Regions from separate parts of the Actinomadura rugatobispora genome, predicted to be linked through region 3. Evidence: riboswitches for the same ligand, from Rfam matches in the RefSeq annotation. Region 3 holds a riboswitch; each other region holds the start of a gene.
What was found. Region 3 has a riboswitch for cobalamin ahead of ACZ466_RS08385 (magnesium chelatase subunit D family protein). Riboswitches for the same ligand answer to the same signal wherever they lie in the genome.
Positions count from the first base shown of each region.

Region 1: another riboswitch for cobalamin. It lies ahead of ACZ466_RS19950 (ribonucleoside-diphosphate reductase subunit alpha); the one in region 3 lies ahead of ACZ466_RS08385 (magnesium chelatase subunit D family protein).
Region 2: another riboswitch for cobalamin. It lies ahead of ACZ466_RS32735 (CbtB domain-containing protein); the one in region 3 lies ahead of ACZ466_RS08385 (magnesium chelatase subunit D family protein).
Region 4: another riboswitch for cobalamin. It lies ahead of metE (5-methyltetrahydropteroyltriglutamate--homocysteine S-methyltransferase); the one in region 3 lies ahead of ACZ466_RS08385 (magnesium chelatase subunit D family protein).

Region 1 is NZ_AP029191.1:4,535,342-4,542,460, reverse strand. Features, by position in the region: gene ACZ466_RS19955 (ribonucleotide-diphosphate reductase subunit beta) at 1-203, opposite strand, end outside; gene ACZ466_RS19950 (ribonucleoside-diphosphate reductase subunit alpha) at 200-2,581, opposite strand; cobalamin riboswitch at 2,689-2,957, opposite strand; gene ACZ466_RS19945 (MFS transporter) at 3,064-3,681, shown strand; gene ACZ466_RS19940 (YcnI family copper-binding membrane protein) at 3,790-4,518, shown strand; gene ACZ466_RS19935 (copper resistance CopC family protein) at 4,515-5,102, shown strand; gene ACZ466_RS19930 (group II truncated hemoglobin) at 5,215-5,982, shown strand; gene ACZ466_RS19925 (MFS transporter) at 5,964-7,119, opposite strand, start outside.
Region 2 is NZ_AP029191.1:7,321,047-7,328,165, reverse strand. Features, by position in the region: gene ACZ466_RS32745 (LuxR C-terminal-related transcriptional regulator) at 1-1,709, shown strand, start outside; gene ACZ466_RS32740 (AAA family ATPase) at 1,737-4,352, opposite strand; cobalamin riboswitch at 4,655-4,839, shown strand; gene ACZ466_RS32735 (CbtB domain-containing protein) at 4,871-5,110, shown strand; gene ACZ466_RS32730 (CbtA family protein) at 5,127-5,900, shown strand; gene ACZ466_RS32725 ((2Fe-2S)-binding protein) at 6,060-6,773, opposite strand.
Region 3 is NZ_AP029191.1:2,016,520-2,023,638, reverse strand. Features, by position in the region: partial or broken gene ACZ466_RS08405 (LLM class F420-dependent oxidoreductase) at 1-89, opposite strand, end outside; gene ACZ466_RS08400 (DUF397 domain-containing protein) at 402-608, opposite strand; gene ACZ466_RS08395 (helix-turn-helix domain-containing protein) at 599-1,441, opposite strand; gene ACZ466_RS08390 (ATP-binding protein) at 1,661-2,446, shown strand; cobalamin riboswitch at 2,618-2,743, shown strand; gene ACZ466_RS08385 (magnesium chelatase subunit D family protein) at 2,897-5,179, shown strand; gene cobO (cob(I)yrinic acid a,c-diamide adenosyltransferase) at 5,187-5,789, shown strand; gene ACZ466_RS08375 (cobyrinate a,c-diamide synthase) at 5,786-7,119, shown strand, end outside.
Region 4 is NZ_AP029191.1:391,773-398,891, reverse strand. Features, by position in the region: gene ACZ466_RS01555 (Fpg/Nei family DNA glycosylase) at 1-660, opposite strand, end outside; gene ACZ466_RS01550 (hypothetical protein) at 705-1,301, opposite strand; gene ACZ466_RS01545 (hypothetical protein) at 1,325-1,828, opposite strand; cobalamin riboswitch at 1,928-2,154, shown strand; gene metE (5-methyltetrahydropteroyltriglutamate--homocysteine S-methyltransferase) at 2,265-4,550, shown strand; gene ACZ466_RS01535 (helix-turn-helix domain-containing protein) at 4,642-5,217, shown strand; gene ACZ466_RS01530 (PaaI family thioesterase) at 5,241-5,657, opposite strand; gene ACZ466_RS01525 (TetR/AcrR family transcriptional regulator) at 5,654-6,295, opposite strand; gene ACZ466_RS01520 (GntP family permease) at 6,356-7,119, opposite strand, start outside.

The DNA.
Region 1 (7,119 bases), 2.5 Mb from region 3:
TCGCCGGTGGCGAAGAAGGCGACCAGCCGGTTGACCAGGTGGACTTCCTCGGGGGTGAGCTTGGTCAGGTCGGGGAGGTCCGAGGCGAGGTCGACCTCCTCTACCGTCCAGGTGTTGCGGATGGCGGCGCGGTAGCGCTCGTAGAAGTCGGGGTAGCGCATGGGCCGGAGGGTGAGGTCCATGCCCGGGTCCAGGAGCGTCACTGGCACGCCTCGCAGGTCTCGGGGTTCTCCAGGGAGCACATGACTGCTTCCTCGGGGGCGGTGACCGTTGTCTGGGTGATGCGGGTCGCGGGGCGCGAACGCAGGTAGTAGGTCGTTTTCAGGCCGCTGCGCCATGCGTAGGCGTACATCGAGGAGAGCTTGCCTATGGTGGGCGTCTCCATGAAGAGGTTCAGCGACTGGCTCTGGTCGATGTAGGGCGTGCGGGCCGCGGCAAGGTCGATGAGGGACTTCTGGGGGAGTTCCCAGGCGGTCCTGTAGAGGGTGCGGAGTTCCTCGGGAAGGTCGACGATCCCCTGGACCGACCCGTTGGAGCGCTTGATGGCGTCCCGGACGGCGGGCGTCCACAGGCCCAGCTGTTTGAGGTCCTTCACCAGGTAGCCGTTGATCTGGAGGAACTCGCCCGACAGCGTCTCGCGCTTGAACAGGTTGGACACCTGCGGCTCGATGCACTCGTAGCAGCCCGCGATGGACGCGATCGTGGCGGTCGGCGCGATCGCGATCAGCAGCGAGTTGCGCAGCCCGACCTCGGCGACCCGGGCCCGCAGCGCGTCCCACTCGGCGGCGCGGGACGGCGACGCGTCCGGGAAGTGGTCCGGGTGGAGCGTGCCGCGCGCGGTGCGGGTGCTCGCGTACGCGGGCAGCGGCCCGTTCTCGGCCGCCAGGTCGGCGGACGCCCCGTAGGCCGCCAGCGCGATCTCCTCGGCGATCCGGGTGGACAGCTCCAGCGCCTCGGCCGAGTCGAACGGCAGCCGCAGCGTGAAGAACACGTCCGCCAGCCCCATCACGCCCAGCCCGACCGGCCGCCACCGCCGGTTGGCGTCCGCGGCCTCCGGGGTCGGGTAGAAGCCGCGGTCGATCGTGCGGTCCAGGAAGCGGACGGCGGTGCGGACGGTGGACCGCAGCCGCTCCCAGTCCACCCCGTCCGGGCTGCTGCCGTGTGGGGGGCGACCCCCACGCCCCCGCACGAGGTGCGCGGCGAGGTTGACCGAGCCGAGGTTGCACACGGCGGTCTCGTCGCCGCCGGTCACCTCCAGGATCTCGGTGCACAGGTTGGACAGGTGGACGACGCGGTCCGGCTCGGCGGTCTGGTTGCAGGCCCGGTTGGCGGCGTCCTTGAAGGTCATCCAGCCGTTGCCGGTCTCGGCGAGCGTCCGCATCATGCGCCCGTAGAGGCGGCGCGCGGGGACCCGCCGCACGTACCGGCCCTCCTCCTCGGCGCGCCGGTACGCGGCGTCGAAGTCCTCGCCCCACAGGTCGGTGAGCTCGGGCACCTCCTTGGGGTCGAACAGCGACCAGGTCCCGTCGGCCTCGACCCGGCGCATGAACTCGTCGGGGATCCAGTTGGCGAGGTTGAGGTTGTGGGTGCGGCGGGCGTCCTCGCCGGTGTTGTCGCGCAGCTCCAGGAACTCCTCGACGTCGGCGTGCCAGGGCTCCAGGTAGACGCAGGCGGCGCCCTTGCGGCGGCCGCCCTGGTTGACGGCGGCGACGGAGGCGTCGAGGGTGCGCAGCCACGGGACGATCCCGTTGGAGTGCCCGTTGGTGCCGCGGATCAGCGACCCGCGGGAGCGGATCCGCGTCCAGGAGACGCCGATGCCGCCCGCGTACTTGCTGAGCCGCGCGACCTGCCCGTACCGCTCGTAGATCGACTCCAGCTCGTCGCGGGGCGAGTCGAGCAGGAAGCACGACGACAGCTGGGGGCGGGCGGCGGCGGAGTTGAACAGGGTGGGGGAGCTGGGCAGGTACGACAGGGTGCTGAGCAGCCCGTACAGTTCGGCGGCCTCGGCGGTGCCATCGACGTGCTCGCCCGAGGGGGGACGACCCCCCACGCCCCCCGGAGCGACTTCGTCGCATGCGAGGCCGCAGGCGACGCGGAGCAGGAAGTGCTGGGGTCGTTCCAGGACGCGGCGGGTGCTCGGGTGCCGCAGCAGGTAGCGGTCGTAGAGGGTGCGGAGCCCGAAGTACTCGAAGCGGTCGTCGGCGGACTCGTCGATCAGCGCGTCCAGCTCGGCGGCGCGGGCGGCGACGAACGCGGCGGACGCGTCGGCCAGCAGGCCCTGGGCGTGCGTGGCCGCGATCGACTCGGAGAAGGTCCGCACCCCTTCCGCCGCGGCCTCGTCGGCGATCTTCAGGCCGAGCAGGCGGGCGGCGACCTTGGAGTAGGCGGGTTCGGCGGCGACCAGGGCGGCGGCCTCGGCGATCGCCTGGTCGCGGTGCCCGGCGTCGCCGCGTACGGCCGCCAGGACCCGTTCCGGGTCGGCCCCGGGCAGGCCCGCGCAGGCCCGCTCCACCTCCGCGGCCCACCGGGCGCGGTCGTCGTTCAGGGGACGGGCGGGCGGTGCGATGACGTGCTGTGTCACGTGTTCTGCTCTCTCCCTCGCGAGCTGCTCGCCTCGCCGGGGGGCGCGCACGCGAACGGGAGCACGGCGGCGCGCCGTGCCCGTCCACCGGCCCTCCCGCGAGGCCTGGACGAACATCGGTGCGGGCAGGTCTTCGGACTCGCGGGCACCACGCCTCCGGTCGTCCGGAGTCCGTGACCTAGTGGCCGTCGCTTCCCGGCGCGCCACCTGGGGGTGGGCGCGCCAGTGCCGATGACGGCGGTCGTTCCCGCTCACCGCTGCGGGGCAGTCCCGGAATTGGCGGCGCCGATGGCGTGCGGCGCCCCGCACCGGGTTCCCTCTTACGACGCCCGCGCCGCTCGGCGGCGCCGGGCGAACCAGCACGGGCAAGACCCTACATCTAGTCGATCGATCTTGCGACAACCCCATATGTTGGGCGTGTTGGGCGCTACCCGGGGGGAGGTATAGAGATCGCGCACCGGGAGTGGGACGATGGGCGGGCCATGTCCCCGCACCCGCCGCATCCGCTCTTCCGGACCTCGCGGGCGGTCGCCTTCGCCGCCGTCTGCGTCACGCTGGCGACCCTGGGACACACCCTGACCTCCACCGCCGCGGTCCCGCTCTGGGCGATCGCGGCCGGATTCGGCGGGGTGCTGGCGGTGACACTGGCGCTGGCGGGCCACGAGCGCTCGCTGGCCACGATCCTGGGCGGGCTTCTGGGCGGCCAGTTCGCGCTGCACAGCCTGTACGCGGCGGCCACCGCCCCGCCCCTGCCCGCCGATCCGGCGGCGGTGGAACGGCACCACGCGGTCGCGTCCCTCCCCGGGCACGAGTCGAGCTTGGCGATGACCCTCGCGCACGTGGTCGCGGCCGTCGTCTCGGCCTGGTGGCTGCGGCGCGGCGAACGGGCCGCCTGGACGCTGGCCCGGCGCGTCATGGTGCTGGCCGGGCGGCCGTTGCGGGTCCTGCTGGCGCTGCTCGGCGCCGAACCGGCGGCGCCCGCGCCCCGTACCCCGGTGGTGAGGGCGGTCGTCCCGGCCGCCTCCGCCGGTGGCGTTCTCCGGCACCAGGTCGTACGGCGGGGCCCGCCCCGGCGTTCGAGGGCGCTCGCGCACGGCTGACCCCGGGTAGGGACGGCCGGCGGACGAGCGCCGTACGCCACCGGGCACGCCGCCTCTCGGCGCGCCCGGCTTTCCCGTACGTCTCGAACGCCCGATCGGAGACTTCCCATGCCCATGCGCGCCCATTCCCGTGCCGTCCGCAGATCCGCGGCGGTCGCGGCCCTGACCGCCGTGTCGGTGACCGGCCTGGCCACCGGCGCCGCCGCGCACGTCACCGCCAACCCCCGCACCGCCGAGCAGGGCTCGTTCGCCAAGGTGTCCTTCCGGGTGCCGAACGAGCGCGACGACGCCGAGACCGTCAAGCTGGTGATCGACATGCCCGCCGGCCACCCGATCGAGCACGTGTCGGTGCGCCAGGTGCCCGGCTGGACGGTCAAGGTCGAGAAGGCGAAGCTCGCGGCCCCCGTCAAGATCGAGGGCGGCGAGCTGACCGAGGCCGTCTCCCGGATCACCTGGTCCGGCGGGAAGATCGGCGCCGGGCGGTTCGAGGAGTTCGACGTCTCGATGGGGCCGCTGCCGTCCAACGCGGAGCGGGTGCTGTTCAAGGCCGAGCAGACCTACTCCAGCGACGAGGTCGTGAAGTGGGACCAGGATCCCGGCAGCGGCCAGAACGAACCGGAGCACCCCGCGCCGGAACTCAAGCTCACCCCGAAGGGCGCCCCGGCCGGCCCGGCCGGCGCCGCGCTGATCACCGCCCAGCCCGCGCGCGCCGTCCTGGCCGGCGACGACTCCGCCGACGGCACCGCCCGCCTCCTCGGCGGCCTGGGCCTCGCGGTCGGGATCGCGGGCCTCGGCGTCGGCGCCTTCGGACTCACCCGTGCAAGGAGGCACGCATGACCATCCGTCCCACTCTGCTCCGCACCGGGCTGGCGGGCGCGCTCGCGGCGGCGACGCTGACGCTGGGCGCGGCGCCCGCGTCCGCGCACACCGCCCTGAAGTCGTCCGACCCGAAGTCGGGCGCGGAGATCGCGCCGCCCGGTGAGATCACGCTGACCTACACCGAGACGATCCGGCTGCCCCGGGTCGTGCTGACCGGTCCGGGCGGCTCCCGGCACGAGAACGGGCCCGCGAAGGCGGTCGGCGACACGGTCACCCAGCCGGTGAACGGCACGCTGCCCAACGGCACGTACACGGTCGGCTGGCGGGTGGTGTCCGCCGACGGGCACCCGGTCACGGGCACGCTCAAGTTCACCGTGAAGGGCTCGACGGCCGCCGAGGGCCAGGGGCAAGGGCAGGCCCCGGCCGGGAACGCGGGCGCCCCCGCGACGCCCGCCGCGTCCTCGCCGTCCCCGAGCAACGCCGCCGGGCAGGAGGAGTCGGGCGGCTCCTCGTCCGGATGGGTGTGGATCGGCGTGGGGGGACTGCTGGTGGTCCTGGTGGTCGGTGGCGTGGCCTGGGCCCGCCGCCCGAGCCAGGACTGAGGCAAGCCGGAACCGCGCGGCACCGCGCGGTTCCGGCTCCGGCCAACCGATCGCGGCGGCGACGACGGCTCCAATACCGTGATCACCCGAGCCGAGCGAGATGGGGATCGCGATGATCGTCGAGTACATCCGCTACCGCATCGACCAGGCCGACGCCGCGGACTTCGAGGCCGCGTACGCGCGCGCCGCCGAGCCGCTGTCGGCCGCCCCGCAGTGCGTCGACTACGAACTCTCCCGCTGCGTGGACGAACCCGAGTGGTACGTCCTGCGGATCGCCTGGACCTCGGCGGACGACCATCTGCAGGGCTTCCGGGGCGGGGAGCACTTCCAGTCCTTCTTCGCCGAGATCCGCCCGTACGTGCAGCGGATCGAGGAGATGCGCCACTACGAGCGCACCGCCGTGCGCGGCACCGGCGCCTCCGTACCGAGCCTGTACGAGTGGGCGGGCGGAGCCGAGGCGTTCGCGCGGCTCACCGACGTGTTCTACGCGCGGGTGCTCAAGGACGACCTCATCGGCCCGCTCTTCGCGGGCATGGACCCGGGCCACCCCGAGTACGTGGCGATGTGGCTGGCCGAGGTCTTCGGCGGCCCCGCCCGCTACAGCGGCGAGCGCGGCGGCTACCACCACATGGTCGTCCAGCATCTCGGCAAGGGCATCGGCGAGCCGCAGCGCCGCCGCTGGGTGAGCCTGCTGATGGACGCCGCCGACGAGGTCGGCCTGCCCGGCGACCCCGAGTTCCGTGCCGCGTTCTCCGGCTACATCGAGTGGGGCACGCGGATCGCCCTGGCCAACTCCCAGCCGGGCGCGACGCCGCCCATGCAGGCCCCGGTGCCGCGCTGGGGCTGGGGCGTCGCGCCGCCCTACATCCCCCAGAGCTGAGCGTCGCTGGAGTCGAGCCGCGTCCGCCAGAGCACGATGATCCCGGCCGTTCCGGCGCATGCGGCGACGGCCATGCCCCAGCGCATGCCCGGCAGCGCGTACCCCGACAGCGCCCACGAGGCGGTGGCCAGCGCGGGCCCGACCGCGAAGCCGAGCTGGCGGGCCAGGCTCTGCGCCGCGCCCGCCGTCCCCGCCAGCGCGCCCGGCGCCCGCGACATGATCATCGCGAAGTTGGGCCCGGCGAACAGCCCGGTGCCGATCCCGGCCACGGCCAGCCGCCAGCTCAGGTCGGCCGGGCGCCAGCCGCCGTCCAGCGGGACGAGCAGCAGCGTGCCCAGCGTGGTGACGACCAGGCCGAGCAGCGTCGTCCGGGCGGCGCCCCAGCGGTCCCCGAGCAGGCCGCCGACCGGGCCCGCGAGCACCATCCCGGCGGGGAACGCCAGGATCGCCGCCCCGGCCGCCGCCGCCGGCAGGCCCAGCACCCGCTGGAGGTAGAACGGCGCGAGGAACTCCACCATGGAGATCGCGAGCGCGTTCAGCAGCACCAGCGCCACCGGTCCCGGCAGGCCCGGGGCGCGCGTCAGGTCCCGGAACGGCGCGCTCGCGGCGCTCCGCCACCACGCCAGCGCGGGCGGCACCGCCAGCCCGGCCAGGCCGAGCCACCCCGGCCCGTGGCTCGCGCCGAGCGACAGGCCGAGCAGCAGCGCGCCGGTCGCGGCGCCCAGCAGCGCGGTCTCGCCCGCGAACGAGCGGTCCGGACGGCGCGGCGGCGTCGCGTCCGGCGGCATCTGGACCAGCGCGATCGCGATGACCAGCAGGCCGATCGGGGCGTTCAGGTAGAAGATCCACGGCCAGCCCCAGGTGCCGGCGATCAGCCCGCCCGCCGCCGGTCCGCTGACCGCGCCCAGCGGTCCGAGCGTCATGACCAGCGCCGATGCCCGTCCGGCGTACTCCGGCCGGACCGCCCGGGTCGAGATCATCGGGATGAGGGCGAAGAGCACCCCGGCGCACGCGCCCTGCGCGATCCGCGCCGCGACCAGCACGGCGAGGGCGGGCGCCGCCCCGGCCGCCAGGCTGCTCGCGGTGAATCCGGCGACGGCGAGGACGAGCGCCGAGCGCGCGCCCGCCCCGTCCAGC
Region 2 (7,119 bases), 5.3 Mb from region 3:
ACCCCCTGTACGGGGAGGCGGTGCGGGCCGGGATGGGCCCGCTGGCGACCCGCACCCGGCTGCGCCGCCTGGCCGACGCGGTGGACGGCGCGGGCCTGCGGCGGCGCCAGGACGTGCTGCGGCTGGCCACCTGGCGGCTGGACTCGGGCGGCGGCACCGACCCCGACCTGCTGCTGAGGGCGGCCCGGATCGCCTGGTCGGGGTTGGCCATGGAGCCCGCCGCCCGGCTGGCGGCGGCGGCGCTGGAGGCGTACCTGGCGCGGCCGGAGCGGCGTCCGGGCAGCGCGGGCGAGGCCGCCGCGCTGCTGGCCACCGTCCTGCACTTCGCCGACCGCGACGGCGAGGCGGAGACGGCGCTGGGCGAGGTCGCGGGGCGGCTGCTCGACGATCGCGAGCGGGGCCTGCACGCGGGCGCGCTCGGGCTGGTCCTGGCCTGGGGCCTGGCCCGCGACGGCGACGCCCGCGCCGTCCTGGCCGAGGCCGCCGCCACGATCGGGGACCCGGCGTGGCGGCGGCACGTCCTGGCCCTCGGCGCGTGGATCGACCTGTCCGCGGGACGGGTCGCCGACGCCCGCGGCGCGGTGGAACGATCACGCGAGCTGGAACCGGCGCCCGCCCCGTTCGCCGCGGAGACCGGCGCGGCCGAGGCCCTCATCGGCGCCTACGGCGGCGACCACGCGCGGGCCGTGGCGATCGCCGCGGCGTCCATGGACGAGCGCGCCCGCTGGCGCGACGAGGTCCCGATCGTGATGCCCGTGCTCGCCCAGGCCCGCACGGTGGCGCACCTGTTCGCCGGCGAGGTCGGCGAGGGACTGGCGGCGACGGCCGCGGGCCTGGACCTGGTCGAGGAGTTCGGCCGGTGGAACCGGGTCGAGGCCTCGTTCTGCGGCTGGCGGGCCCATCTGCACCGGCTGCGCGGCGATCTGGCCGAGGCGGTGCGCTGGGCCCGGGACGGCGCGGCCCGGATCGGCGGCCGCTCGGCCATGTTCGCCGGGCTGTGCTTCGGCGAGCTGGCCTCCGCCGAGGCCCAGCGCGGCCGGGCCGGCGAGGCGGAGGAGGCGCTGCGCCGGGCCGAGGACCTGGCCCGCCCCGCCTGGCACGGCGTGGAGTTCTCCCTGGCCCTGGCCCGCCCGTGGGTGCTGGCGGCGCGCGGTCAGACCGGCGAGGCGGTGTCCGCCGCGCTGGCCGCCGCCGACGACGCCGAGGCCCGCGGACTGCGCGGGTACGCGATGTTCGCGCTGCACGACACCGTCCGCCTGGGTGCCGCCGACCGCGCCGCCGCCCGCCTGACGGCCCTGGCGTCCCAGATGGACGGCCCCCTGGCCCCTCTGTGCGCCCACCACGCCACCGCGGCCGCCGCCCGGGACGCCAAGGCGCTCGCCACGGCCTCGGAGTCGTTCGAGGCGCTGGGCATGCTCCTGTACGCCGCGGAGGCCGCCGCCCAGGGGTCGGCCGCCGCCCGCGCCCGGACGCTCGCCGAACGCTGCGGCAACCCGCTGACCCCCGCGCTGACCTCCCTGGCCGCGCCGCAGCTCACGTCCCGCCAGCGCGAGATCGCCCGGCTGGCCGCCCAGGGCCTCAGCAACAGGGAGATCGCCGACCGCCTGTCGATCTCGATCCGCACCGTGGGCAACCACCTGGTGATGATCTACGAACGCCTCGGCACCAGCGACCGCGAGTCCCTCGCGAGACTCTTCACCAACCCCTGACACCCCACCGGCACCACGCCGGCCGCCTCACTCCTTGCCCCACAATGAAACGTCGGTTACGCCTACGCGGTCGTAGACGGCCTGGAGGTGGTTGGCGACGGTGCGGACGGACAGGACGAGGCGTTCGGCGATCTCGCGGTTGCCGAGCCCGGCGGCGGCGAGGCGGGCGATCTCCAGCTGGCGGGTGGTGAGTTCGGGGGCGGCCAGGCCGGAGAGGGCGGGGGTGCGGGCGCCGGTGCAGTTTCCGGCCAGGAGCCAGGCCCGGGTGGCGGCGGCGTTGGCCTCGCGGGAGCCGGGGGCGTGCCGCTCGTGGGCGCGGGCGGCCTCGGCGGCGGTTTCGGCGGCGTAGAGGGTCATGCCCCGGTCGGCGAAGGCCTTGGAGAGGTCGTCGAGCGCTTCGGGGTCCTGTCTGGCGGCGGCGTCGGCGTGGCGGGCGCAGAGGCGGACGAGGGGCCCGTCGGTGTGCTCGGCCAGGTCGGCGAGGCGGTCGCGGGCCTGGGCGGCGGCGCCGAGGCGGACGGCGTCGTGCAGGGCGAACATCGCGTAGGGGCGCAGGGTCCGCTCCTCGAAGCGGGTGGCGGCGTCCAGGGCGATGGCGGCGGCGCCCGCGACGTCGCCGGAGGCGGCGCGGATCCAGGCGCGGCCGAGGTCGGCGCGGAAGTGGAAGATGCGCCCGCCGGGGATGCGGCGGCGCTGGGCCTTGCGCACGGCCGTGGTCGCGGTGGCGGCGTCCCCGGCGACGGACGCGGCGTAGGCGAGCATCTCGTGGCCGTGGCCGGACAGCGCCCAGAGCGCCCCGGTGCCGTGGGAGACGGCCTCGTGGGCCCAGCGGACGGCGCGCCGTATGTCGCCGCGCAGCAGGCACCACTCGACGCGCAGGGTGCGGGAGGTCGTGGCGGCGACGGGCGAGAGGTGCTCCTCGGTGAACAGGCGTTCGCCGTAGGCGATGTAGGAGTCGGCGGCGGCCAGGTCGCCGGCCCAGAGGGAGGCTGCGGCGCGGGCGTCGCTGTAGGTCGCCACGAGGCTGGGCATGTGCTCCAGCCATTCGGCCGAGGCGTCCAAAGCCTCGTCGGCCATGGCGACGGCCTCGTCGAACCGGCCGGTGAACACGAGCCGGAGGGCCTCGGCGCCGCCGGCCAGACCGGCGGCCTCGGGCGGGACGCCCGTGGCGGCGCGCAGTTCGGCGAGCTGCGGCTCCGCCTCGGCGAACCGGGCCGAGTAGACCCGGCCGACGGCCTGGTACGCCTGGATCTGCTGCCGTAAGGCCGGGGCGGTGGCGTGCGCGGCGGCGTCGTCCAGCAGGGCCTCGGCCCGCTCCTGCTCGCCCAGGCCCATGCTGAGGTTGAACGAGCGCATGCAGGTCACGCCGGTGCGGGTGGCCTCGTCCATCGGCTCGGCGGCGACCCTGGACAGCTGGGCCTCGACCTCGTCGTGCCGGCCCGCCAGCAGCAGGACGGGAGCGATCCGGACGGTCGCGGCGGCGTCCACGCCGGCGGCCAGCGCGGACCGTCCGCAGCGCAGGGCCAGGTCCATGTCGTGCAGCATGAACGCCTGGCCGCAGGCCGCGAGGAGCAGATCAGGCCCGGCGGGGGCGCCGGCGTCCAGGTGCCAGAGGGCGACGCGCAGCAGGTCGCCGTGCCGGCGCATCCCGGTGCCCTCCAGCGTCCGGGCGAGCGCGGTGAGGCGGTCGCGGACCCGTCCGGGGCCCGCGGCGGCCCGTGCGACCTCGCCGTACAGGGGGTGCGCGGTCCTGACCTCCAGGCGGCGCCCGGTGGCGGAGGAGGCGACCAGACTGCGGGTCTCGGCCCGTTCCACCGCGTCCTCGGAGGTCAGCTCGGCCAGCGTCGCTGCGCCGATCGGCTCGCCGAGCGCCACGTACTCCAGGACCTCGCGCTCGGCCTCGCCGGCGGCGGCCAGCCGTGTCTCGATCAGCCCGCGCAGCCGGGGGCTCAGCGGCAGATCGCCGTCCCAGTGCCAGACGCCGCGGGTCTGGGCGAGGCGTCCCTCGGCCAGCCCGGACAGCACCAGCTCGTGCAGGAACAGCAGGTTGCCCCGGGTGCTGTGGTAGAGCCGCCGGGCGGTGGGGGTGCCGAGCTGCCCGCCGAGCGCGGCCTCCACAACGGCCTGGCTCTCCAGCTTCGTCAGCGGCACCAGGTCGAGGCGCCGGGCCAGGTCGTCCTTCCACAGGGCGGTGACGGGGTCGGGGGCGGCGGCGCCGGTCCGCACGGTGGCCAGCACCCGGGCCTCCCGGTGCAGGACGAGATGGTGCACCAGGGCGGCCGAGGTGGGATCGAGCAGGTGGGCGTCGTCGACCGCGACCAGCAGCGGGGCCGGTTCGGCGAGGCCGCGCAGCGCCTCGGTGGCCCAGCGCAGGGGGTTGACGACGGTCGTCGCGACGTCCTCGACCGGCAGCAGGTGCCCGAAGGCGCCGAACGGGATGCCGGTGTTGGCGCTGGTGCCGCCGGTCCGCACGACCGTGAACCGGTCGGGTTCGAGCCGTTCCAGGGCCTCGTTCACCAGGCGGGTCTTGCCGACCCCCGCGTCCCCCGCGACCACCACGCCCCGCGTGGCCCGCGCGTTCAGCAGGGAGCCCACCTCGTCGAGCGTCGACGCACGGCCGGTGAACGGCCAGGAGGTACGCACACCAGGATCGTACGTCGCCGTGCCGGAGCCCCCGCGGCGAATTGAGTAAGGGCTACTCATGTGGCCCGCCTCCCGTTGTTGGACCCTCGATATAGGGAGCTTTTCCCGGACGGCATGCCAGCCCTTCCGGGACGGGCGACCTGTACGCCCCGGCGGCGGCCGGCCGAAACACACCGCCGCCGGCTTAGGAGGGGGCATCGTCCGTATCTCCAGCGGGGGGAGATACGAACGGTGTCCCCTCTTTCACGTCGTGCATGCACCGGCGTGGCGAGCCGGAGACTTGACGCGGAGCCCGGTCAAAGGGGACCCTCAGGGCGACAAGTTCACATATGAGGCGACGGTGCGCAGGAACCTGGTGCGATTCCAGGACGGTCCCGCCACTGTGACCAGGGAGCCTCTCCCGCACGCGACCACGGCCCGCCGGCTGGAAGGTCGGGAGAGGCGATGATCTGGGAGTCAGGAGACTGACCCGTCGTCCTCCCGTACCGGGGCGAGTGCACCCCGTGAGGAGATCCCCAATGGCCCAGCCCGCCGTTCCCCCGACGCAGGCCGCCGCGCCGTCTCCGGCCGCCCTTCCCGTCCCGCACCGCGTGCCCGTCCGCGAGATCCTGCCCTGGGCGGTGTTCGCGCTGGTCCTGGGCGCCGCGCTGCTCTACTTCGTCGGCGCCGAGCAGGGCGCCACCTCCCTCGTCGGCGGTACCTGGGTGCACGAGTTCACCCACGACGGCCGTCATCTGCTCGGCTTCCCCTGCCACTGAGGCGGGGGACCCGTTGATGATGAGGTCCCTGCTGGTCCGCGGCATGATCGTCGGTCTGGTCGCGGCGGCGGCCGGGCTGCTGATCGCCTGGATCTACGGCGAGCCCCAGGTGGCGAACGCGATCGCGTTCGAGGAGTCCCAGGCGGCCGCCGAGCACGCCGCGCACGGCGCCGGGCACGGCGGCCACGCGGAGGAGGAGGTGGTGAGCCGGACGGTCCAGCAGACCATCGGGCTGATCACCGCCATGGCGTTCTACGGGGCGGCGGTCGGCGGCCTGTTCTCCATCGCGTTCGCCTTCGCCCTCGGGCGGATCGGGACGGCGGGCGCCCGCGCCACGTCCGGCCTGGTGGCGCTGCTGGGGTTCACGGCGGTCGTGCTGGTGCCGTTCCTGAAGTACCCGCCCACTCCCCCGGCGGTCGGGAACCCCGACACCATCGGGGGGCGCACGGCGCTGTACTTCGGCATGGTGGCGCTGGGCGTGCTGGCCACGGTCGCCGCGGTGATCGTGTTCGGCCGGCTGGCGCCGCGGCTGGGCTCGTGGAACGCCGCGATCGCCTCGACGGCCGGATTCGCGCTGGTGGTGGCAGTGGTGTTCCGGCTGACGCCGCGTCCCGACGCGGTGGCCGAGGGCTTCCCCGCGGCGGTCCTGTGGGACTTCCGGCTCGCCTCGCTGGGCGTGCAGGTGGTGCTGTGGGCGACGCTGGGGCTGCTGTTCGGCGCCCTCACCGAGCGGGCGTTCCGGCGGAGCGCGCCGTCCCGGGCGGAGGGCGAGCCCGTCCCGGCGGCCTAGGCCCTGTCTCGACGTGGCCCCAGGCACCGCGCGAGCGCGTTACCTGGGCGGTGAGGCGATGCCGGAGGCGAGCGTCACCGGCCAGATCGCGAAGCGATGCCGCGCTCGCCAAAGGCCCGGTAAGGGGCGAGCCGCCAGGCGAGCCCCGTAGGCCGGGACTCAGGAACACAGCGCGCAGTCGCCGCACATCTCGCCGCCGGGCGGCACCCGGTAGTAGAGGCAGCAGCTGCGCCGGACGAAGCCGCGCCGGTCGAAGGTTCCCGTGCCCTTGAGGGGTTCGTGCGCGAACAGCTCGTGGAGGAGGGAGCGCACCGGCGCGGCCAGCCCGGCGTCAAGGGTTCCGGCGCGCAGCGTCCCGGCGAGGGCGGAGGCGGCGTTGCCCCACAGGAGGCCGTCGGCGAGCCGGACGAACCCGAGCATGGTGGCGCGGAGCGGGCGCAGCTGCCGCTCGACGACCTCGCGGTGGACCAGCGCGGCCCCCTCGGCCGGGGTCGCGGCCCGGTGGCCGGACGGGTCGGCCAGCCACAGCGCGATCGGCGCGCCGGGCGCCCAGCGCCAGTGCAGGCCGGACAGGTCCGGGACGATCCCGCGCGCCGCGGCCGCGACCATCGGCGACCAGAGCCGCGAGGCGAGGCCCTGGAAGAGGATCGAGGCGGCGACCCGCCGCTCGGCGGTGCCGAGCCGGTCCGCGTAGGCGCCGGTGAGCTCGAGCAGCCGAGCGGTGTCGAGCTCGGGCAGCGGCCGCCAGGTCGGGTCGGCCTCTTCGGCGGGATCGGTGGTGATCTCGAAGAACGGGCCGAGCGCCGCGGCGCCGGCCAGCGCGGAGGCGACCTCGCGGGCTCCGGCCCGTTCCACGGTGGGTTCCGCCGTCATGTCCCCATGATCGCACCAGGGCGCGCTGACACGGGGCGCGGGGACACGCGGGTCAGCCGGCGGGACGGCCGCCGTTGTCGCGGCGGTCCAGCGCGGTCTGCAGCGCCCGCGCGGCCTCCTCGTCGGCGTCGTCGGGCGTGGCGGACAGGGGGTGGGAGTTCAGGGTGCGCATGGAAAGGCTCCGTAGCTTCACGGGAAAAGAGCGGCGATGGATCACAGGGCTTACGGCCAGTGCCGGACTCCGCGACGGGGTTGGCCCGCCTATCGGGCCCCGTCGCGGCGGCGAAGGATCACTACGAAGTGCCGCATCTCGCTTTCACGGTACCCGCCGTCCCCGGCACTGTCC
Region 3 (7,119 bases):
CGCTCGGCGGCCAGCACGGTCTCGGTGTGGTCCTCGGGGTCGCGCTGCCAGTACCCGACGTGGATGCCGAGCTTGAGATCCGCGGTCATCGGTCGCCTCCGCTCATTCGACGCTGTGTTTCACAACCCCGGCCCAGGGTGCTCGCCTGGCGGCTCGCACCCTGACCGAGGTTGGGCGAGCGCGGCATCGCTTCGCGATCTGCCCGGTGAGGCTCGCCTCCGGCGTCGCCTCACCGGGCAGGTAACGCGCTCGCGCAGTGGCTCGGCCACCTGACACACAGACTCTAGAACACGTTCTACTTCCTGTGCAGGGGCAGGGCCCGGCGAAGGGTGCCGGGCGGGCCGAGGGGCCGCGGCGAGATCGCCGCGACCCCTCGGGAAGAAGACCTTCCGAGTGCTCGCCTAGGCGCGCCGGACGGCCTCCAGGAAGCGGTGCCACTCGGACCGCGTGAACATCAGGGCCGGGCCGTGCGGATCCATCGAATCGCGCACCGCGCGGTGGTCGCCGGTGAGGGCGGCCACCTCCACGCACTGGTTGCCGCTGCCGCTGTGCGACGACTTGCGCCAGTGGGCTCGGGTGATATCGGGGGAGGGGTGGTTCACGTGCATCTCCTTGCTGCCTCGGCTATGAGGTGCGCGGATTCCTCGGGGGAGAGGGCCGCCTTCGTGATACGGGCGAAGCGGTCCCCATGTGTTGCTATTGCCTCGGCGCTTTCGAGATAAACGTCGCCCATGGTCCCCTCGACGTAGGCGATATCGGGGTCTGCGGGGTCGGGAAACGAAAGTATCGTGAAACGTCCGTCAAGTCCGGCATGTTCTTTTGCGTCGAACGGCAGCACCTGGAGGGTGATCCTGGGCCGGGAGGCCATCGCGCCCAGCTGGACGAGCTGTTCCGCCATCACCTCCGGCCCGCCGATCGGCCGGTGCAGCACGCCCTCGTCGAAGATCAGGTGCACCCGGGGCGCCTGCTCCCGTTCCAGCAGCGCCTGCCGGGCCCTGCGGGCGTCGATCCGGCGCTCGATGTCCTCGGGGGTGGGCAGCATCCGGCCCGCGGTGATCACGGACCGGGCGTAGTCCTCGGTCTGCAGCAGCCCGTGGATCAGCTGGGGGTCCCAGGTGCGGATCTGCGAGGCCTCGTCCTCCAGGGCCACGTAGCTGCCGGTGAACACGTCGGCATAGGCGGTCCACCAGCCGCGCTGGCCCGCCTCCCGCGCCAGGTTGATGAGCGCGTCCCGGGCGGGGCTGGGCACGCCGTACAGATCGAGTATGTCCGCGATGTCGTTGGGCTTGGGCCGGGTCTGCCCCGTCTCCAGCCGCGAGACGGTGGCCCGCGACCAGTCCAGCCGGTCCGCCACCTCCTGCAGGGTGAGACCCTGCGCCTCTCGCAGCCTGCGAAGCTCCCGGGCCAGCCGGCGACCGCGCACGGTGGGCCGATACGTCATGAGCCGAGAGTCTCCCGATTCGGTCCGTTCCGTTCAACACAAACGAGCATGCCGGTAACGCCAATCTTGCGAAGCGTGTTGCGTGAGTGAGATTCTCACGCGAAGCTGAGGAAACGTGATCGCCTGTGAGCGGAACGTAACGGGACAGTAGTGGCACAGGCCAGGCGAGTGGCAGTGTTGGCGAGTCCGGGCACCACGGACGTGATGCGGGAGGGTCCCGTGAAGACCTCACCAGAGACAGCCGGACCAGCGACGGCGGGCTCCGCGGACGGCGTCGCCGCCGCCGACGACTCCGGAGGCGGGGCGCCGATGCTCCGTTCCGCCGGTACGGCGGGCCGGAAGGGCGCCCGGGACGACGCCCGCGACCGGCGCGACCGCCGGGAGGGCCCCGACGGCCGAGGGGGCCGCCCCGGCCACGCGGGCCACGCCGGGTGGCGCGCCCGGCTGAGCGCCGCGGAGGCCCGCGTCGACGAGGTGGTGGTACCGGTCGTCCCGTCGGAGTGCCCGCCGCCGCTAGGGCGGGCCTGGGCGCTCCCCGAGGGGCCGGGCTGCGCCCGGTACGCCCGCTCGGTCCTGGCCGAGGCGCTGGCCGAGGCCGGAGCGTCCCGCGCGGCCATCGCCGACGCCAAGCTGATGGCCAGCGAGCTGGCCACCAACGCCCACCAGCACGCCGCCGACCGGGGCCCGCACGAGCTGTGGCTCTACGCCGGCGGCGCGTCCGGCGGCGAGCTGCGCTGCGCGGTGTTCGACCGCGACGCCGCCGCCCGCCTCCCCGGCTACTCCTGGACCTCCGGCGACTACGGCCGCGGGCTGAGCATCGTCCAGGAGCTGTCGGAGGGCCGCTGGGGCATGCTGCGGACCATGTCGCGGTGCCTGCCGAGGGCGCGCGGCAAGGCGGTCTGGTTCACCGTGCCCGCCGCCGTCCAGCTTCCGGCCGACCTGCTCCGCGCGCCCTACCGGGCCGTCGTCCCGGCCCCCGCGCCCGCGCCGCCGCCGCTCGGCTGAACGGCCGGGGGCGGGCGGTTCGCGCCTTCTCCACCTCGGCCGCCGGCGCGCGGAGCCGGCGGTAGAACACGTTCCCGGCACGCCTCCGGACACGGGTGCCCGGACGCTCTCACCCCACCGCGACTTGGGCGGTTCCTACCGGTATGCCATCCTGTGCAGGCGACGGAAGCGGAGGAACCCGGTGCGAATCCGGGGCTGTCCCGCAACTGTGACCATGGGGAGCTCCCCCTCGCGTTCGGCCACGGCGGCGACGCTGGAAGGCTGAGGGGGAGTGGCGATCCGGGAGCCAGGAGACTCCGGCCGTCGGAGGGACGCGGGCGACCGCGGTGAACCGAGTGACACCACTCGCGGGCACCGCCGAGCCTCTGGGGGCGTCCCTTGGAAGGACAGCCACGGGCGTGGACACCCGAGGGAAGGACGATGAGGCATGCCGCCCTATCTGATGGGCCGATGAGCCGCGCGGGCGCCGACGGGCAGCCCCACCAGGCGCGCTACCCCTTTTCCGCCGTCGTCGGCATGGACGACCTCAAGCTCGCACTGCTGGTCAACGCGGTCTCTCCGGGCGTGGGCGGCGTGCTGGTCCGCGGTGAGAAGGGCACCGCCAAGTCGACGATCGTGCGGGCGCTGGCCGACCTGCTGCCGTCGGTGCCGGTGGTGGCGGGCTGCCGGTTCTCCTGCGACCCCCGCGACCCCGACCCGGCCTGCCCGGACGGCCCGCACGCCGTGTTCGACGGCGAGCCGGACGAGGACGGCGCCTTCGACGCGGCCCCCGAGCCCGCCGATGAGCCGGCCGACGACACCGGCGCCCGTGCGGCCGCTCCCGCGGCTCCGGCGCCGGTCGGGCCGGCCGGAGCCGAGCAGCGGCCCGCACGGCTGGTCGAGCTGCCCGTCGGCGCCTCCGAGGACCGCCTCACCGGCTCCCTGGACATCGAGCGCGCCCTCACCGAGGGCGTGAAGGCGTACGAGCCCGGACTGCTGGCCGCCGCGCACCGCGGCGCGCTGTACGTCGACGAGGTCAACCTGCTGCACGACCACCTGGTCGACCTGCTCCTGGACGCCGCCGCGATGGGCGAGTCGCACGTCGAGCGCGAGGGCGTCTCGGTCCGGCACGCCGCCCGGTTCCTGCTGGTCGGCACCATGAACCCGGAGGAGGGCGAGCTGCGCCCGCAGCTGCTCGACCGGTTCGGGCTCACCGTGGAGGTCGCCGCGACCCGCGACCCCGCCGAGCGCGCCGAGGTCGTGCGGCGGCGGCTGGACTACGAGCGCGACCCGGTCCGCTTCGCCGCCCGCTGGGGCGTGGCCGAGGCCGAGCTGGCCGCCCGGATCGCCTCCGCGCAGTCCCGGCTGCCCCGGGTGGAGCTCACCGACGCCGCGCTCCGCCAGATCACCGCCGTCTGCGCCGCCTTCGAGGTGGACGGGCTGCGCGCCGACCTGGTGACGGCCCGGGCCGCGATGGCGCTGGCCGCCTGGCACCGGCGCACCGTGGTCACCGCCGAGGACGTGCGGACCGCGGCCCGGCTGGCGCTGCCGCACCGGCGCCGCCGCGACCCGTTCGACGCGCCGGGCCTGGACGAGAAGAAGCTGGACGAGATCCTGGAGGAGCACGGCGACGACTCCCCGGACCGTCCCGGAGACGCCCCACCCGAGCCCGAGCCCGAGCCCCGGCCGGAACCGGCGTCGGCCGAGGCCGAGGAAGGGCCCGGCGACGACGGGTCCGGGCCCGCCGACGGCGACGAGCCCGACGACGACGGGCCGGGCGGCGGCCCCGGCGGCGGACCGGGCGGCCTCGATGGCGGCGGGGGCGGGGGCGGGGGCGTGCTGAGCGTCCTGGACGCCCTGCTCAACGGCCGTTCGGTGAACGACGGCGAGCGGCCCGCCGACGAGCGCCTGCCCACCAAGGAGCGGGACGCGGGCGAGGGCGAGCCCGCCCAGGCCGGCGCCACATTCAGGCCCCGGCTGTTCACCGTGCCGGGTACCGGCACCGGCGCGCCCGGCCGCCGCTCCAAGGCGCGCAGCCCGTTCGGGCGCGTCTCCGGCGCCCGGCCCGGCGCCCGCGGCCTGCACCTGAGCGCCACGCTGCACGCCGCCGCCCCGCACCAGCACGCGCGCGGCCGGACCGGTCCCGGGATCGTGGTCGAGGCCGGCGACCTGCGGGAGGCGGTCCGCGACGGGCGCGAGGGCAACCTGGTGCTGTTCGTCGTCGACGCCAGCGGCTCGATGGCGGCGCGGCGGCGGATGACCGCGGTCAAGGGCGCGGTGCTCAGCCTGCTGATGGACGCCTACCAGCGCCGCGACAAGGTCGGGCTGATCACCTTCCGGGGCACCGCGGCCGAGCTGGCGCTGCCGCCGACCTCGTCGGTCGAGGCCGGCGCGCGGCGGCTGGGCCGGCTGCCGACCGGGGGCCGCACCCCGCTGGCCGCCGGGCTGCTGCGGGCCGCCGAGACGCTGCGGGTGGAGCGGGTGCGCGACCCGTCCCGCCGGCCGCTGCTGGTGGTGGTGACCGACGGCCGCTTCACGCACGGGCCCGACCCGTCCGCGGCGGCGGGGCTGCTGGCCGCGGCCGGGGTGGCGTCGGTCGTGGTCGACTGCGAGTCCGGGCCGGTGCGGCTCGGCATGGCGGCCGAGCTGGGGACCCGGCTCGGCGCGGAGACCGTGCGGCTGGAGGACCTCGCCGCCGGCGGCCTGGCCGGGGTGGTCAGGGACGTCAGGAACGCGTCCGGGAAGGTGGCGTGAGCACGCGATGCCGCAGGGAAAGCCGGAGTACGTGCCCGAGGACGGGCTCACCACCAGGGAGCGCCGCAACCGGCCGCTGGTGATCGTGCACACCGGCCCGGGGAAGGGCAAGTCGACCGCGGCCTTCGGGCTGGCGCTGCGCGCCTGGAACCAGGGCTGGCCGATCGGGGTGTTCCAGTTCGTGAAGTCGGCCAAGTGGCGGATCGGCGAGGAGCGGGCGCTGCGCGTCCTCGGCGACAGCGGCGAGGGCGGCCCGGTGACCTGGAACAAGATGGGCGAGGGTTGGTCGTGGATCCAGCGTCCGGGGACCGAGGCCGACCACGAGGCCGACGCCCGGGAGGGCTGGGCGCAGATCAAGCGCGACCTGGCCGCCGAGACGTACCGGTTCTACGTGCTCGACGAGTTCACCTACCCGATGAAGTGGGGCTGGATCGACGTCGACGACGTCCTCACCGCGCTGAAGGACCGGCCGGGCGCGCAGCATGTGGTGATCACCGGCCGGGACGCCGATCCGCGGCTGCTGGAGCTCGCCGACCTGGTCACCGAGATGGGCAAGGTGAAGCACCCGATGGACCGCGGCCAGAAGGGCCAGAAGGGCATCGAGTGGTGAGTCCGGTCCCTCGCCTGGTGGTGGCGGCGCCCGCGTCGGGCAGCGGCAAGACGACCGTCGCGACCGGGCTGATGGCGGCGCTGGCGGCCCGCGGCACCGCCGTGTCGCCGCACAAGGTCGGCCCCGACTACATCGACCCGGGCTACCACGCGCTCGCCACCGGCCGCCCTGGCCGCAACCTCGACCCGTGGCTGACGTCGGAGGACCTGGTCGTCCCGCTGTTCCTGCACGGCGCCGCCGGGGCGGAGGTGGCGGTCGTCGAGGGCGTCATGGGCCTGTTCGACGGCGCCGCCGAGCAGGGCGGGTTCGCCTCGACCGCCCATGTGGCCGGGCTGCTGGACGCGCCGGTGGTGCTGGTGGTGGACGCCGCAGCGGCGGGCCGTTCGGTGGCGGCGACCGTGCACGGCTTCCGGACCTACGACGAGCGGGTGCGGCTGGGCGGCGTCATCCTCAACCGGATCGGCTCGGACGGGCACGAGCGGATGTGCCGCGAGGCCGTCGAGGAACTGGGCGTGCCGGTGCTGGGCGCGCTGCGGCGGCGGGACGACGTGGCGACGCCGTCCCGCCACCTCGGGCTGATCCCGGCGGCCGAACGCAGCGTGGAGGCGGTCGCGACCGTCGAGCGGCTCGGTGACCTGGTCGCCTCGTCCTGCGATCTCGACGCCCTGACGGCCCTGGCCCGGAGCGCCCCGCCGCTGCCCGCGTCGGCGCGGTGGGAGCCGGGCGCGCAGGTGGCCGCGCCCCCGCCGGGCGGCGGGCGGCCCCGGATCGCGGTCGCGGGCGGCCCGGCGTTCACGTTCGGGTACGCGGAGAACGAGGAGCTGCTGGAGGCGGCGGGCGCCGAGGTGGTCCGGTTCGACCCGCTGCGCGACGAGCGGCTGCCGGACGCCACGCGCGGCGTGGTGATCGGCGGCGGCTTCCCCGAGATGTACGCGCCCGAGCTGTCGGCCAACGAGCCGCTGCGGCGCGCCCTGGTCGCGTTCGCGTCCGGGGGCGGCCCGGTGTACGCCGAATGCGCCGGGCTGCTCTACCTGGGCCGGGAGCTGGACGGCGAGCCGATGTGCGGTGTCCTGGAGGAGGTCACCGCGACCATGGCGCCGCGGCTGACCCTCGGGTACCGGTCGGCCGTCGCCGTGTCGGACTCGGTGGTCGCCCGTACCGGGGAGCGTGTGCGGGGCCACGAGTTCCACCGCACCGTCACCGAGCCCCGCCACGGTGGAACGGCGGCCTGGCAGTGGTCGACCACCTCCCCCGAGGGTTTCGTCCAGGGGGATTGCATCGCCTCGTATCTGCATCTGCACTGGGCGGGGGAACCGTTGTTCGCCGAGCG
Region 4 (7,119 bases), 1.6 Mb from region 3:
CCAGGTGTCGCGCGGCGGGACCCGCTCGGCCCGCACGGAGTCCCGCAGCACCTTGCGCATCGCGCGGTGCAGCGCGTCCAGGTCCTTCTCGTCCAGGTCGGCGGCGCCGCGGAGCGGGTTGACGCGGGCGCGCCAGCAGATCTCGTCGGCCAGCAGGTTGCCCAGGCCCGCGATGAGGGACTGGTCGGTCAGCGCCGTCTTGAGCCTCGCGCGCCGGCCCGACAGCAGCTCCCCGAGGCGCCGCCGCGTGACCTGGAGCGCGTCCGGGCCGAGATCGTCCAGCGTCCGCTGGGCCTGCGCCCGGTCGGCCGCGAGGTGGACGCCCTGGAGCTTGCGCATGTCGCGGAAGCGCAGCTCGCCGTCGTCAAGGCGCCACGCGACCCGGTCGTGCGGGTGCCTCGCCTCGCCCGCCGGATGCCAGGACAGCGAGCCTGTCATGCCGAAGTGCAGCATCAGCACGGGCCCCTCGGCCGGAGCGAGCAGCCATTTGCCGTGCCGTCGCGGATGCTCGAAGCGGTGCCCGCGCAGGGCGTCGCCCAGCCCGCGCTCGCCGACGCCGCGCAGGACGCCCGTGTCGTACACGCGCACGGACCTGATGGGCTCGCCGGCGTGCTCGTCCAGTACCCGGCGGAATCCCTCCACGTCAGGGAGCTCCGGCATACGGTCGGCGTACCCGCCGGCCGCCGTTCAACCCCGGGCGGGGGTCAGGCCCCGGTCATGAAGTCCGCGACCAGCTCGGCCGGGTTGGCGGCCTCGGTGAGCTCGAACATCTCGTCGGGGGCGAACATGTCGTAGAGGATCACCGGCACCGGGCGCCCCAGGGCCTTGACGATGCGGCCGTCGGAGTGGAGCCGCGCGGCCAGATCGACGCACAGCTCGTGGAACCGCCGGTCGAGCCGCTCATCGCGCCCGTCGCGCTCGTCCTCGGACAGGTCGTCGCCGTCCTCGTACCAGAGGCCCTGGTCGGCCGCCTCCCGCCGGTGCAGTTCGGCGCCGGCCGGGTCGTGCTCGGGATCGTGCCCGGCGATGCGGACGCCCTCCAGTCCGGACGGCGGGAAGTAGGCGTAGCTCCAGCGCGCCTCCCACGGGCCGGGCGGGTTCGGCGCGGCGAGCACCGCCGCCACCTCGGCCTCGGTGTTGTAGCCGACGGCCAGGTAGGGGAACCGGGCGTCCTGGTCGACGCTGTCGATCCGGAAGGTGACGCAGTAGATCCCCGGCCCCGCGTCGCCGGGAAACTCCTCCAGGGCCCGCAGCGTCTCCTGCTCCATGTGCCGCCGGAAGGTCGTCGGGGGTGTCGCCATGCCGGAACTCTAGTGCCGGACGATCAGCGGCTGTCGCGCCTCGCCTGGCGGCGCGCCCCCATGGCCTTGCTGGACGCGCGCTGCTTGGGCAGGACGGGCTGCGAGGGCGCGCGGTCGTGCGTCTGGGATCGCATCCTGCGCCCGGCGGTGTCCTCCGGGACGGCCCGGGCGGGGCCGGGGTCGCGGCCCGCGCGGGCGTTCCGGAGCCGCTCGGCCTTGAGGTCGGCGGCGCTGCGCCGGGCCGCCTTGGCCACGTAGCGGCTCACCCGCGCCAGCGCGTCCTCGAACACCTCGGCCTTCTGGGCGTTGCGGGTGTTGCCGGGCCGGGCGGCGCCGCGTCCGCCGACCTCCTCGACACGGGACGCGGCGGCCCGCCGGTACTGCTTGACGTGCTTGTTGCGGGCACGCCGGACACGGTCGTGCACCTCCAGAAGATCGTCCTCGCCCAAGTCCTCCAGGCGCTCCCGCTCCGTCTCGCGGACCAGGGCCTGCTCGTTGTCCGTCATCGAGTTGATCAGCGCCTTCATCGCGCCCCCCTCGGGATCCACCGGTATGGCCGGTCCTGCCCACCGGTGCCGCGTCCACACCGGGACGACCCGTTTTCGGCCCGCGCCGGACGCGGCGCCTATACTCCGCCGTGCGGATGGTTCACCCGTCCCCGGTGGAACGGGGCGGGTGTCGTAAGAGGGAACCCGGTGGGAATCCGGGACTGCCCCGCAGCGGTGAACGGGAACGACCGCCGTCTATGGCACTGGGCCGCACCGGCCTGGGAAGCGACGGCCAGTAGGACGCGACTGCGACAGCAGGCGCGGCGCCCGTGAGTCCGAAGACCTGCCTCCGCCCGCGCGCCGGCCGGCGCGCGGTGGTCCGTGGCTCCGCGGGAGGGCCCGGGACGCGGCGGCGCGCCCGCCGCGCTCCGCCCTTCCGTGTCGCCGCGGTGATGGCACGCGAGGGAGAGACGCCATGAACACGACCGTGCTCGGCTACCCGAGGATCGGCGGGCGCCGGGAGCTGAAGAAGGCCACCGAGGCGTACTGGGAGGGCCGCGCCGGCGCCGCGGAACTCGCCGAGACGGCGGCGGGCCTGCGCCGCGAGACCTGGGAGACGCTGCGCGAGGCGGGGGTCGGCCTCATCCCGTCCAACACCTTCTCGCTGTACGACCAGATGCTCGACACGTCCGTGATGGTGGACGCGGTGCCCGACCGGTTCCGGCACCTGCGGGGGCTGGACGCCTACTTCGCGATGGCGCGCGGAGCCGAGGGCGTGGCGCCGCTGGAGATGACCAAGTGGTTCGACACCAACTATCACTACATCGTCCCTGAGGCCGGGCCCGGTACCCGGTTCCGCCTGGCCGACGGCGCGCGGGCCAAGCCGCTCGCCGAGTACGGCGAGGCCCGCGCGCTCGGCATCGAGACCCGGCCGGTGCTGGTCGGCCCGCTGACCTACCTGCTGCTGTCCAAGCCCGAGCCCGGGGCGCCGGACGGCTTCCGCCCGCTCGACCTGCTCGACTCCCTCGTGGAGGTGTACGCCGAGCTGCTGGAACGGCTGGCCGGGGCGGGCGCGGAATGGGTGCAGCTGGACGAGCCCGCGCTGGCCGCCGACCGCACCCCCGGCGAGCTGGCGGCGCTGCGCCGCGCCTACGACCGCCTGGCGGGCCTGCCGTCCCGGCCGCGGCTGCTGGTGAGCACCTGCTTCGGTGAGATCGGCGAGGCGCTGCCGGTGCTGGCGGCCACCCGGGTCGAGGCGATCGGGCTCGACCTCGTCGCCGGGCCGGGCAACCGGGAGGCGCTGGGCGCCATCGGCGGCATCGGCGCCAAGACCCTGGTCGCCGGGGTCGTGGACGGCCGGAACGTGTGGCGCGCCGACCTGAACGCGGCCATGGCCGGCTGCGCCTCGCTGCTGGGCCTGGCCGCCGAGCTGGTGGTGAGCACCTCCTGCTCGCTGATGCACGTCCCCCTCGACCTCGACGCCGAGACCGGCCCGGACGGCGGCGGCCTGGACCCGCGGCTGGCCGGGCGGCTGGCGTTCGCCCGGCAGAAGGCCGGAGAGGTCGTCCTCATCGGCAGGGCGCTGCGCGAGGGCCGGGACGCGATCGCCGGGCACCTCACCGGGCCCGCCCCGGACGGGGAGTTCGTCAACGCCCGGGTGCGGGCCAGGCTGGACGCCCTCGGCGACGGCACCGCTCGCCGCGACCACGCCGAGCGCAGGCGGGCGCAGCTCGACCTGCCGCCGCTGCCCACCACGACGATCGGCTCGTTCCCGCAGACCGCCGGGGTGCGGCGCGCCCGGGCCGACCACCGCGCGGGCCGGATCGACGACACGGCCTACGAGGCCGTGATGCGGACCGAGATCGACCGGGTGCTGGCCCTCCAGGAGGACATCGGGCTGGACGTCCTCGTGCACGGCGAACCCGAACGCAACGACATGGTGCAGTACTTCGCCGAGCGCCTGGACGGCTACGCGCACACCGTGCACGGCTGGGTCCAGTCGTACGGCAGCCGGTACGTGCGCCCGCCGATCCTCTTCGGGGACGTGTCGAGGCCCGAGCCGATGACCGTCCCGTGGACGACCTACGCCCAGTCCCGCACGACCAGGCCGGTCAAGGGCATGCTCACTGGTCCGGTCACCATGCTGGCCTGGTCGTTCGTCCGCACCGACCAGCCCCTGGCCGAGACCGCCCGCCAGGTCGCGCTGGCCCTGCGCGAGGAGATCCGCGACCTGGAGGCCGCCGGCATCCGGGTCATCCAGGTGGACGAGCCCGCGCTGCGCGAGCTCCTGCCGCTGCGGCGCGCCGGGCACGCCGCCTACCTGGACTGGGCGGTCGGCGCGTTCCGGCTGGCCACCTGCGGCGCCGCCGCGTCCACGCAGATCCACACGCACATGTGCTATTCGGAGTTCGGCGAGATCATCGACGCGATCGGCGCGCTGGACGCCGACGTCGCCAGCGTCGAGGCCGCCCGGTCCCGCATGGAGCTGCTGGCCGACCTGAACACCGCCGGTTACCGGCAGTCCATCGGCCCCGGCGTGTACGACATCCACTCGCCGCGCGTGCCCGGCGTGGCGGAGATGGAGGAGGCGCTGCGCCGCGCGCTGCGGGCGGTGGACGCCGACCGGCTCTGGGTCAATCCCGACTGCGGCCTGAAGACCCGCGCGTACGGCGAGGTGGAGCCGGCCCTGCGCAACATGGTCGCCGCGGCCCGCCGCGTCCGGGAGACGCTGGAGGAGCCGGGCGTGCCGCGGAAGTTCTGAGTCCGGGGCCGCCGGGCCCCGGGCCCGGCGGCGCCGGTCACCGGCACGCCCGGACTTGCAAGCGGGCGTGCCGGTTCGGCAAGTTGGAGGCATGGACGAACTGGACGACGTGCTGGCCGCGGTGGGGCCGCGCCTGCGGGAGCTCCGCCGCGGGCGCGGCGTCACCCTGGCCCGCGTCGCGGAACTGACCGGCATCTCCGAGAGCACGCTGTCCCGGCTGGAGAGCGGCCGGCGGCGGCCCAACCTGGAGCTGCTGCTCCCGCTGGCCCGCGTGTACGGGGTCGCGCTGGACGAGCTGGTCGGGGCGCCGCAGACCGGGGATCCGCGGGTGCACTTCAGCCCGGTGCGCCGGCACGGGCGGACGTTCATCCCGCTGACCCGGCGGGCCGGCGGGCTGCAGGCGTACAAGATGATCATCCCGGGGCAGGACGGGACGGCCGTGCCCGATCCGAAGACGCACGAGGGCTACGAGTGGCTCTACGTCCTCGACGGCCGGCTCCGCCTCGTTCTCGGCGACCGGGAACTGGTCATGAAGCCGGGGGAGGCGGCGGAGTTCGACACCCACGTCCCGCACTGGATGGGCGCCGCGGACGCCGGGCCGGTCGAGCTGCTCATCCTCTTCGGCAGCCAGGGCGAGCGGGCCCACGTGCGCGCCCGTCCCGCCTGAGCCGGGCGGGCGGCGCGCGCCGGTCACGCCGGGGCGGCGGACGGCAGGAAGAGCGCGGTGACCGTGGCGATGACGCGGGTGGTCGCGAACGTCGCGGTCCCGGCGCGCAGCCTGCGTCCCGCACGCGTGGGGGAGATGGTGACGTCGACCCATTCCCCCTCCCGCGCGGTGCCGAGCAGGTCGCACGACAGGTTGACGGTGATCAGCGGGACCGGGGGATCGCTGCGGGTGGCCAGGGCCCGCCCGATCGCCACGTCGCCGATCGCGGCGATCGCGCCGCCGTGCAGGAAGCCGCGCGCGTTCATCTTGGGCCCGTCGACGGTGAAGCCGACGTGCAGCGGATCGGTGGGGTGCTGCTCGAAACCGCCGATGGCGGTGAGCAGCGGGCTCGGGCGCTCCCACGGAACGAACCCCGGCCGCCCCGCCCTGTCCTCGGTCATGTCTCCTCCGGAGAGTCGAGGCCGCCCGCACGGGACGACGCCCGGGTGGCGTCGCGGAGACCGTGCAGCGACGCGGTGAAGGTGAGGCGGAAACGGCGGTCGCACTCCTCGGATCCGCCGCCGAGCAGCCCGGACGCTTCGAGGCCGACCAGGCCCTGCACGACGGCGAAGAGGCCGACGGCGACGTCCCTGGCCGCTCCCTTCGGCCGTCCGGGGCCCAGCAGCGCCGCGACCCGGCCGACCACGACCCCGTAGATCGCCTCCGCCGACCGCACGTCCTGCTCGCCGGGGCTGAACTCGGCGAACGGCCGGGAGAACATCACCTCGTACAGCGCCGGGTGCCGGCGGGCGAACGAGCGCACCGCGAACGCGAGCGCGACCACGTCCGCCTCGGGATCGCCGGTGGCCTCCAGGGCCCGCAGGTCCGCGGCGAGCCGGGCGAAGCCCGCGGCGAAGATCGCCCGGATCAGCCCCGGCTTGCCGCCGAACAGCTCGTTCACCGCCGCCAGCGACGTGCCGCCGCCGGCCGCGACGGCACGGGTGGTCACGGCCCCGGTCCCGCCCTCGGCCAGCAGCCGGGTCGCGACCGAGAGCAGTTCGTCCCGCAGCGCGCCCGTGCGCACCTTCCGCCGTCCCACCGGGCCACCGTAACCGATTTCGGATCAGCGATCCAGAAAACGGCGGCCCGGCGGGCCCGGTCAGATGACCAGGCTGAGCGCCATCACCAGGACCAGCCCGCTCACCGAGATCAGCGTCTCCATCACCGACCAGGACTTGATGTTCTGCCCGACGGTCAGCCCGAAGTACTCCTTGACCAGCCAGAACCCCGCGTCGTTCACGTGGGAGAAGAACAGCGAGCCGGCGCCGATGGCCAGCACCAGCAGCGAGGTCTCGCCGGTGTCGAGGGTGGTGACCAGGGGCGCCAGGATGCCCGAGGCGGTGACGGTCGCGACCGTGGCCGACCCGGTGGCCAGGCGGATCAGCACGGCGACCAGCCAGGCCAGCAGGAACACCGACAGCGCGCTGTCGTCCACCCAGTCGGCGACGAGCTTGCCGATGCCGGTGTCGACCAGGGTCTGCTTGAACCCGCCGCCCGCCGCGACGATCAGCAGGATGCCGGCGATCGGCGGCAGCGACCGCTCCAGCGAGGTGGCGATCGCCTGCCGGTCCATGCCCGAGCCGAGGCCGAAGGTGAACATCGCGACGACGACGGCGATGAGCAGCGCCACCAGCGGCGTGCCGAGGTAGTCGAGCACGGTGCGGACGCCGTTGCCCTCGTCCAGGAAGATCTCGGCGAGGGCCTTGCCCATCATCAGGGCGACCGGCAGCAGCACGGTGACCAGGGTGACCCCGAACGAGGGCCGGCGGACGGCGCCCGCGAGGCCGTCCTTCCCCTTGGCGGCGCCCGCGGCACCGCCGTCCTCGGCCTTCCCCTTGACGGCGTCCCCGGCGGGGGCCTGCG